Regions from separate parts of the Rhizobium sp. BK176 genome, predicted to be linked through region 1. Evidence: riboswitches for the same ligand, from Rfam matches in the RefSeq annotation. Region 1 holds a riboswitch; the other holds the start of a gene.
What was found. A riboswitch is a leader RNA that binds a small molecule or an ion and turns the genes downstream of it on or off. The one in region 1 is predicted to bind S-adenosylmethionine.

Region 1 (5,051 bases):
CTATCAGGGCAAGGAAAAGACGATATCCATCGCCGATGATACACCGATTGTCACCTTCGCTCCGGCTGACAAGGCCGACCTCGTCGCCGGCGCTCGCGTGATCGTGATGGGTCAGAAGGCACCTGACGGGACAGTGTCCGCCACAAACGTAACGGTCGGCACAAACGGCGTCGTCCCGCCCATGTAGGTCGTCAGACGACGGGCGCGGGCGCGTTTGCTGCTTTTGTCACCACCTTGGCCTCCGGCTTCGCGTGCAAAGCCTCCAGATGCAGCACACGAGGCTTGAAGGTCTCGACGTATGTGTCTGACCGGCCGATATAGATCATCGCCGCCTCCGGCATGGACGCAAGAACCTCCATCATTGTGGACTGCCATTCCGGCTCCATGCCTTCCAGCACTTCATCGAAGACAATCCACTTCGGGCGTACAAGAAGCAAGCGCGCGAAGCCTATAGCCCGCTGCTCATCGGAATCGAGCAGCTTGTCCCAGCGGGCTCGCGTATCAAGTCGGGAAACCAGATTGTGAAGGCCGGCCCTCTCCAATGCCACCACGACGTCGGCATTCTGATAAGTCTCCACGGGCTCCGGAAACGCTAGCGCTTCGCGAAGCGTGCCGCCCGGGATGTAGGCCGACTGCGGGACGAACAGCATGTCATCCGCGGGTGGCAGGCCGATCTTGCCGCCACCGCAGGGCCAGAGTTCGGAAAGCGCAAGGAAAAGCAGCTTGCGGTTCACGTTGTGATCGCCGTTGATCATGATCTTCTCACCGGCTTTGATCGTCACCGCGCCTTCCTGGATACGGAAGCCACCGCACTGGTCGATCTCTTCGCCGATCTTGGCGGCGATCCGGACATGATCGAGCGTCAGAGTTCCGGGAGGATTCCGCTCATACTTGATCGTGCCCCTCATGTTGATCTCGTCGTTCATGCTGGTAAGAGCCTGACGAAAATCGGTGACACGCATCAGCGTGGCACGCCATTCGGCAATGGGACCGAAGTTCGCGACATACCAGCGAAGGGCGGTGTTGACCTGGTTGAAGGCGCCGACCGACACCATCAACTGCCCGAACGTCAATCCGCCAGAGAAATAGGCCGGTGCTGCGACGATGATCGGGATAACAACGACGAGCCAGCCGTAACCGGCCGATACCCAGGTCAGATTGACATTGGCCATCGCTACCCGCTTGATAACGGTGAGAACCGCGCTGATGTCGGTATTGATACGCTTCTGCTCGTTTTCTTCCCCTCGAGCGACGGTGATAGCCGGCATGTTCTCGTTGGCATGCATCAACGCGAAGCGCAGTTCCGCCTCCTTCGAGAAGCGATCCGCGTTGAGCTTTACAAGCTTGCGACCCACCAGCTGACTGAGAATGGATGCGGATGCCGCGTAGAAAATGGCTGCCCAGACCATATAACCTGGAATGGAAAAGGAATGCGCGCCGAAACGAAAGACAAAGCCGCTGGACAGGTCCCATAGCACGCCGATGAAACTGATGAGCAGGATCGTCGCCTGCACCAGCCCGATCATGAGGCTTGTGGTGCTTTCAGCGAGGTTGCGCGCATCCTCATGCAGACGCTGATCGGGATTGACGCCGATCAGGCCGCTGGCCGAGAGACGGAGAGCACGCTTGCGCTGAAGCCACTGGCTGACCAGGTCCCGCGTCAGGCCCTCGCGCATGTAGACTGCGGTCATCTGATTGAGCCAGGCCTGCACGACGTTGAGCAGCAGCAGAATGCCCGCAATCACCGCGAAGACCTTCAACTGATGGAAAAACCCAGGCAGATCTCGTCGAGCGATGCTGTCGTAAAACGGGGCGTTCCACTGGTTGAGGATCACGGTCGCATAGGCAGTGGCGAGAATGATGCCAATCAGCGCCGGCGCGATCACCAGCACCTTTCCTCGCACCGGTGAATGCCAGAAAGCCGAGAACATCACCTTCAAGCGATAGCCCAGGCTCAGGTCGTACCCTACTCTGTCCTGCCCTTGAATGCTTGGCCTGCCTTCGAGGTCATCTGCCATTACGCGTCCCTAGCCGTCATTCTATTTCAATAACCATGGTGACTCGCCATGTCCACCAACAGATTCTAGCAGTCATTAACGCGGCAGTGACTTCACATCGACCCATCCATTCGTTTAGGCAATTGATTCGCTGAAGGACTAGCGCTATTTAAAACGCTCCGTGGTGATTTGGCCGGCCGGCTTGCAGCCACGTTAAAGAAGTTGCTAAAGGGCCGCGTGCGGACCGATAGCGATGTATTCGTTGTTTTGATCGAGTGACCGCAATGCCAATCAAGATCCCCGATACCTTGCCTGCGTTCGAAACCCTGGTTCAGGAAGGCGTTCGCGTGATGACCGAGACGGTGGCGATCCGTCAGGACATCCGGCCGCTGCAGATCGGCCTGCTCAACCTCATGCCGAACAAGATCAAGACGGAGTTGCAGGTGGCTCGCCTGGTCGGCGCCTCTCCGCTGCAGGTCGAGCTTTCGCTCATTCGCGTCGGTAATCACAAAGCAAAAAACACCTCGGAAGACCATCTTCTCGCCTTCTATCAGACGTGGGAGGAAGTGAAGCATCGCAAGTTCGATGGCTTCATCACTACCGGCGCGCCCATCGAGACGCTGCCCTACGAGGATGTGAACTATTGGGGCGAAATGCAGCAGATTTTCGACTGGACGGAAACCAATGTCCATTCATCGATGAACGTCTGCTGGGGTGCGATGGCCGCCATCTATCACTTCCACGGTGTTCCTAAGTACGAACTCAAGGAGAAGGCTTTCGGCGTCTACCGCCACCGGAACTTGAAGCCATCGTCGGTCTACTTGAACGGTTTCTCGGACAATTTCGAGGTTCCCGTTTCGCGTTGGACCGAGGTTCGCCGCGACGATATCGAGAAGTCGGAGAACCTGGAGATCCTGATGGAATCCAGCGAGATGGGCGTCTGCCTCGTGCATGAACGGAAGGGCAAGCGGCTCTACATGTTCAATCACGTGGAGTATGATTCAACGTCCCTGTCCGACGAGTATTTTCGCGACGTGAATGCCGGCGTGCCGATCAAGATGCCGCACAACTATTTCCCGCATAACGATCCCTCGCTGACGCCGCAGAACCGCTGGCGCAGCCACGCTCATCTGTTGTTTGGCAACTGGATCAACGAGATCTACCAAACCACCCCTTACGATCTCAACGATATCGGCAAGGACGCCTAACGCTGCCGGCGTTAGCACAACGCTGAAGAAGTGCAGGCAAACTGAAAGTATTACTTTTTTGCGGCACACCCGTTGCGGTTTGCGGTAAATGGGGGCACGTTCCTGCCTCACTTGAAGGTATATCAGGACAGTCGCAATGGCGGAAATGTTGAAACGGGAAGTTTTCGGGCAGACCAAATCGGGCGAAACCGTCCATCGCGTCGAGATCAAAGGCGGTGGGTTGACGGCCAAGGTTCTCACCTGGGGCGCCGTTATTCAGGATCTCCGCCTCGACGGCCACGAGGCGCCCCTCGTGCTCGGCTTCGACGACTTCGACAGCTACCCGACTCACTCCTCCTATTTTGGTGCGACACCAGGCCGCTGCGCGAACCGCATCGGTGGCGGCAAATTCACCTTGGACGGCGTGAAGTATCAGCTCGATCTCAACGAGAAGGGCGTGACGCATCTTCATGGCGGCAACGGCAATATCGCCCAGCAAAACTGGACAATCGTCGAGCATGACGTCGACCGGGTCGTCCTGAAGATCGTCGATGTGGACGGGCGCGCCGGCTACCCCGGCAATTGCACCATCCAGGCCACGTACCGGGTCCATGGCGACGGCGAACTGTCCGTCATCTACGAAACGATCAGCGACCAGCCTACGATCGCCAATGTTTGCCAACACACCTACTTCAACCTCGACGGCCGTGACGATGCCCTCGGCCACGACATCATGATCGCGGCCGACGGCTATCTCGTCACGGATGAGCTGCAGGTTCCGACGGGAGAAATCCGATCCGTTGCCGGAACCGTCTTCGACTTCCGCGAGATGTCCCCGATGCAGCGGTTCGACGGCAGCGAACAGGCGCTCTACGATCATAATTTCTGCCTCTCCGAGGATCGAACGGCGAAGCGGTCTGTCGCGCTCGCCCGCAGCCTGAATTCAGGCGTTTCGCTGGAGGTGCGCACGACGGAGCCCGGCGTGCAGTTCTATGCCGCCTTCAAACTCGACGTGACCGTTCCCGGCCTTGACGGGCGCAAATATGGCCCCTTCGCCGGCTTCTGCCTGGAAACACAAGTCTGGCCGGATGCAATCAACCATCGGGGGTTCCCCAACGCTGTTTTGCGCCCTGGCGAAGTGTTGCGTCAGGAAACGGACTATATTTTCTCGAAGAGCTAACGCGCGCTCCCTGCCCGATCAAAGAAAACCCTCACAGGCCGCCTGCGAGGGTTTTTTCTTTTCCAGCTGATTTTCGATCTTGTGATTGGTTCTAAATAGGTTCTATTATGGCGACATGGATAGAACCAGTCTGATGGCGGAACTGAAGAGCCGCGGCCTGCGCGACGAAGCGCTGACCGGACCGCTCTACAAGCGGCTGGGGCAAGCCCTGACCGGCCTCATTCAGGAAGGATTGTTGAAGCCTGGAACGGCCCTGCCTGGCGAGCGTGATCTGGCTGAAGCGTTGAAGGTGGGGCGCGTGACCGTTCGGACCGCCTATCGCGACTTGATGAATTCAGGCGTGCTCGAGTCGCGACACGGAAGCGGCACATTCGTCTCCAGCAAAGTCGAGCGCATGGAGCAGTCGCTATGGCGACTTTCCTCGTTCTCCGCGGACATGCGCTCACGCGGACGCGCGCCGGCCGCGAGGATCTTGTCGCGGACGGTCAATACGCCATCTCCTGAAGAAGCGTTCCTGCTTGGCCTAGGGCTCGACGAACCCGTCCTTCGGCTTGATCGTCTGCGCCTTGCCGACGGGCTGCCGCTGGCCATCGAACGCGCCGTCGTGCCGATAAAATTCCTTGGTGAAAATGGCGGCGGCGAGGGGTCCCTTTACGAAGCGCTTACGGCAAGCGGTCACCGCCCCGT
Region 2 (5,051 bases), on a different contig from region 1:
ACCTGCATGGGGGCGACGGCGACACGGCTGGCAGCACCCACAAGGAAGACGATGCCTGGATGGAAGCGCGCTCGCTCGTCGATACGATCGATGCCGACGAGTTGACCGATCCGCAGGTCGGCACCGAGCGGCTGCTTTACCGGCTGTTCCACGAGCGAGGCGTTCGCGTCTACGAACCGAGAGAGGTTTTCGATCGGTGCAGTTGTTCGCGTGAGAAGATCAAGGGTGTGCTGAAGGGGTTCTCGAGCGAAGAAATCGATGCCAGTCAGGAAGACGGCAAGATCTCTGTCACCTGCGAATTCTGCTCCACCACCTATCGCTTCGAGGTGGAAGAGGTGGCGCAAGCTGCCGAGTGATCAGTTCAGGACCCTGAGAAGTCCTGGCGAATCCAGGGAGAAGGCGGGTATTTCGACATTGAAAAGCTCGCCTTCGTCGGTTTCCATCTGGTAGTGGCCGAACATCAGTCCTGATGGCGTATCCAGTGGGCAGCCCGAGGAATATTCATACGTATCGCCCGGAGAAAGGCGCGGCTGCTCGCCGACTACGCCGGCGCCCGTGACCTCATCGACGATACCGTTCTGATCGGTGATGTTCCAATAGCGGTTCACCAGTCGCACGGTTTTGTCGGAATTGTTGCTGATGACGATCCGGTAGCCCCAGACATAGCGATCGTCCTCCGGATCGGATTGCTCCTCCAGATAAAAGGGTTCGACGACGACTTCAATGTCTCGTGTAAGGGCGCGGTACATACCTACACCATAGTCAACATACGTTACCGGTATCTTATACAGCGACCAATCCGTCAATAAACCGATAGTCGATCACGTCCGAAATGCCTGTAATGGCAAGAAGTTTCGCGTATTAAGTCCGATTTTCGGCAGTCTTGCTTGCGACAAAGGGCGTATGGCTGTCGGCCGGATTTGCTTCAATCCGGCCGATGCCAGACCAATCAGGCGTTTACTTTTGCGAGGGCCTGGGCGAAATCCTCGATCAGGTCGTCCGTGTCCTCGATGCCTGCAGACAGACGAACCGTGCCGCCGGAAATGCCGAGTTCTGCCCGCGCTTCGTCCGTCAGGTTCTTGTGCGTCGTCGTCGCCGGGTGGGTGATCAGGCTCTTGGCATCGCCCAAATTGTTGGAGATCTTCACAATCTGCAAGGCGTTCTGCAAGGCGAAAGCCGCTTCCTTGCCGCCCTTCAGTTCGATGGCGACCAGTGTCGAGCCACCCTTCATCTGCTTGGCGACGATGTCGGCTTGCGGATGATCCTTGCGGCCTGGATAGATGACCTTGGCGACCTTCGGCTGCTCGGCCAGGAAGTCGGCGATCTTCGCTGCGTTTTCGGTCTGCTGCTTGACGCGAAGCGGCAAGGTCTCAAGCCCCTTCAACAGCGTCCATGCCGTGAATGGCGACATCGCAGGGCCGGTGTGGCGGTAATAGTCCTGGAGATGTTCGGTGACCCACTCCTTGTCGGAGAGGATCACGCCGCCGAGGCTGCGGCCCTGGCCGTCGATGTGCTTGGTGGCCGAATAGACGACGATATGGGCGCCGAGTTCAAGCGGCTTCTGGAAGATCGGGGTTGCAAAGACGTTGTCGACGACGACCTTGGCGCCGATCTGGTTGGCAAGCTTGGCAACGCCGGCGATATCGATCACCTCAAGGGTCGGGTTAGTCGGGCTTTCCAGGAAGAACACCTTGGTGGTCGGGCGGATCGCCTTTTCCCAGTTCTCAAGATAGCGGCCATCAACGAGCGTGCATTCGATGCCGTATTTCGGCGCGAGTGTCTCGACGACCCACCGGCACGAACCGAAAAGTGCGCGGGCGGCAACGATGTGGTCGCCTGCCTTCAGCTGGCAGAGGATTGCTGCCGTGACGGCTGCCATGCCCGAAGCGGTAGCGCGGGCTTCCTCGGCGCCTTCGAGCGCGCACATGCGCTTCTCGAACATGTCGTTGGTGGGGCTGCCGTAGCGGGCGTAGATATAGCCCTCCGTCTCGCCCTTGAAGCGTGCTTCCGCCGCTTCCGCGCTGTCATAGACAAAGCCCTGCGTGAGGTAGATTGCTTCCGAGGTCTCGCCGTATTGCGAGCGCAGAGAGCCGTCGTGAACGAGTTGGGTTGCGGGGCGCCAAGTCTTGCTCATGAATCACCACTTTCAAACAACAAAAAAACCGGCCGCGAAAGCAGACCGGTTTTGCACCCGGTCTTTTTAGCCACTTGTTTAACGTGGCTGCAAGCCGACCGGCCAAATCACCACGGGATAAAAGTGCAATACTGCCGTTCTATGCTTGCGTCAATTCCTTGAGTTTGGTTTTGTCTCCACCGAATATGGATGGGGCATGATGGCTCGCGAAACAGGAATTTTGGCGGATCGCGCGATAGCTGCGCTCTTTGAGGCGGGACGTCTCACCAGCGAGCGCGATTTGGACCACGACCAGATCCAGCCGGCAAGCCTCGATCTCAGGCTCGGCGCAAGGGCTTTTCGCGTTCGCGCGAGCTTCATGCCGGGCCCATCCCATCTTGTGTCCGACAAGCTCGATCGCCTCAGCCTCCACGTCGTCGACCTCTCCGAGGGTGCGGTTCTTGAGACAGGCTGCGTTTACATCGTTCCGTTGATGGAGCGCCTCGACCTGCCGGCCGACATGTCGGCCTCGGCCAATCCGAAGAGCTCGACGGGACGGCTAGATATCTTCACGCGCGTCATCACCGACTACGCTCAGGAGTTCGACAAGATCCCGGCGGGCTATTCCGGTCCGCTCTATCTCGAAATTAGCCCGCGCACCTTCCCGATCGTCGTGCGCCGCGGTTCGCGCCTGTCGCAGATTCGCTTCCGCGTCGGTCATTCCGTGCTTGGCGAGCCAGAGCTTCTGGCGCTGCACGATGCCGAAACGCTGGTTGCCAGCAAGCAGCCGAACGTCTCGGGCGGCGCAATTGCCCTGTCGATCGATCTGGCTGGCGACAAGGATGGCTTGATCGGTTACCGCGGAAAACATCACACGGCGGTCGTCGATGTCGACAAGAAGGCGCAGCACGACATCTACGACTTCTGGGAACCTCTCTATAGCCGCGGTCGCAATGAACTGATCCTGGATCCGGACGAGTTTTATATTCTCGTCTCGCGCGAAGCCATCCATGTGCCACCGCACTACGCGGCCGAAATGACCCCCTTCGATCCCCTGGTCGGCGAATTCCGCGTGCACTATGCGGGCTTCTTCGATCCGGGCTTTGGGCACGCCCCTGCCGGCGGTCGCGGCAGCCGCGCCGTGCTTGAGGTTCGCAGCCACGAGGTCCCGTTCATCCTCGAAGACGGCCAGATCGTCGGCCGTCTTGTCTACGAGCACATGCAGGAGCATCCGGAGAGCCTCTATGGTTCCGGCCTCGGCTCCAACTATCAGGCGCAGGGCCTGAAGCTCTCCAAGCACTTCCGCATCTGAGAACTCTGCCGGCGTGCGCCATTATTCGGCGAGAGGTGGGGCAACGTTCCTGCTGCCGATCTGGAGAAGCGGCGTTCGACGGCTGATAAAGGGTGGGCGGTAGAGCCTTCGTGAGCGCTGCGGTGTCCGCGCGGTGACGGTGTGGCGTTCCAGCTTACCGACAAGGACCGAAGGGCGCGCGAACATACGTTTCCAGAGGCCTCTTCCTGCCGCAAGCGGGTAAGCGCGCCGCGGCATCACTTCCGGCATCTCGCTGAAGATCCGCTGCACCATCTTCTGGCGAACCTCTTCCGGCGTTTTCTTGATTTCCCAGGCATCCCGCCGGTCCCTGATGCCGACGATCGACACCGATACGCCCGATCTCCCCCTGTCCATGGCGGTCACTTGGCCGGCGACATCGAAGTCGGCGAAAGGCGTAAAGATCAGAAGGTCACCCAACCGCATGTCGGCGAAGGCGACCTCGTCCTGCATGGTCATCCTTGCCCTGTGAATCGATATTGTGTCGAAGGTGCAGGGGGCTGATTTGCCGCGGCTGGCGACATGCCCTTGGCGCTCGAGGGGAAACTCGATGTCATCAAGCGCCTCTCTTGGAAGCTCGATGCAGACGAGCAGTGACACGAAGGCATAAACCATCACGACCATGCCCCATGCAACGCTGAAGCCGTCGAGATCATTGTAGGTTCCGAGCAGCGGTCCGTTCAGCATCCCGACAAATGTCAGCACAATGACGCAGAGAAATGTCCCGGCAATCGGATAAATGACTTCGACCCGCCCGCGGTCCTCGCCCTTGGCCGTCACCTTGAACGGGCGGCCGAACGGATGCAGGAGCGCATGAAAGAGGGCGATGGTGATCGGCACGGCCGAAACCATTTGCGACACTTCGGTAAAGAGCGGCAGGCTGCGTCCGCCCGAGACCCATGCGTGGAACGCCCACATGCCGGCGACCATCGGCAGTGCGTAGAGAAAGAAAGCCTCGGGCTCCATGCGAATGGCCGGTAGGCCAAGGAAATAGTAGAGCAGCGGTGCCGCCATCAGCAGCAGGATGAACGGGCGGCAGAACCAGAAAAGCAGGCCGTGAAAGTAGTGCATCCTCTGCACGATGGTGAAGCCTTTGCCAAGGAAGGGACCATCACGAAGGAGCGCTACCTGGATAGTGCCAAGGCACCAGCGGCAGCGCTGTGTAATGTAGCCGGAGAGGCTTTCGGCCGACAGGCCAACGCTCAGGCGCTCGTTCAGCCAGCGTGTCTTCAGCCCCTTCTGCAGCAGCCGATAGGTCAGGTGAATATCCTCGGTTACCGTTTCCTGGGGCATGCCGCCAATCATCGCCAAGGCGTCCCGGCGGACCACGCACGACGTTCCGACACAGAATGCGGCCCCCCAGCCATCCTTCGACGGCTGCATGACATCGAAGAAAATACGCTGGTCATCGACCCAGGCTTTCGAGGCCAGGAGATTATGCTGGACAGGATCGGCGTTGTAATAAAACTGCGGGGTCTGGATGAGGCCGACATCCGTGTTGATGAACTGGCCTACCGTACGGTTCAGAATTGCACGCTGTGGCGCGAAATCCGCATCGAGGATCAGAATGAAGGGCGCGTTGGTTTCCTTCGCCGTCTGCCGTATCGC

Region 2: another riboswitch for S-adenosylmethionine. It lies ahead of FHT76_RS16645 (O-succinylhomoserine sulfhydrylase); the one in region 1 lies ahead of metA (homoserine O-succinyltransferase).

Annotation. Positions count from the first base shown of each region.
Region 1 covers NZ_JANUBV010000003.1:195,063-200,113, reverse strand. Annotated here, with positions in the region: gene FHT76_RS13705 (DUF5666 domain-containing protein) at 1-187, shown strand, start outside; gene FHT76_RS13700 (ABC transporter ATP-binding protein/permease) at 192-2,018, opposite strand; SAM riboswitch at 2,169-2,246, shown strand; gene metA (homoserine O-succinyltransferase) at 2,282-3,205, shown strand; gene FHT76_RS13690 (aldose epimerase family protein) at 3,342-4,364, shown strand; gene FHT76_RS13685 (GntR family transcriptional regulator) at 4,480-5,051, shown strand, end outside.
Region 2 covers NZ_JANUBV010000004.1:253,503-258,553, forward strand. Annotated here, with positions in the region: gene FHT76_RS16635 (Hsp33 family molecular chaperone) at 1-356, shown strand, start outside; gene apaG (Co2+/Mg2+ efflux protein ApaG) at 357-749, opposite strand; gene FHT76_RS16645 (O-succinylhomoserine sulfhydrylase) at 950-2,134, opposite strand; SAM riboswitch at 2,180-2,258, opposite strand; gene FHT76_RS16650 (2'-deoxycytidine 5'-triphosphate deaminase) at 2,331-3,425, shown strand; gene FHT76_RS16655 (glycosyltransferase) at 3,447-5,051, opposite strand, start outside.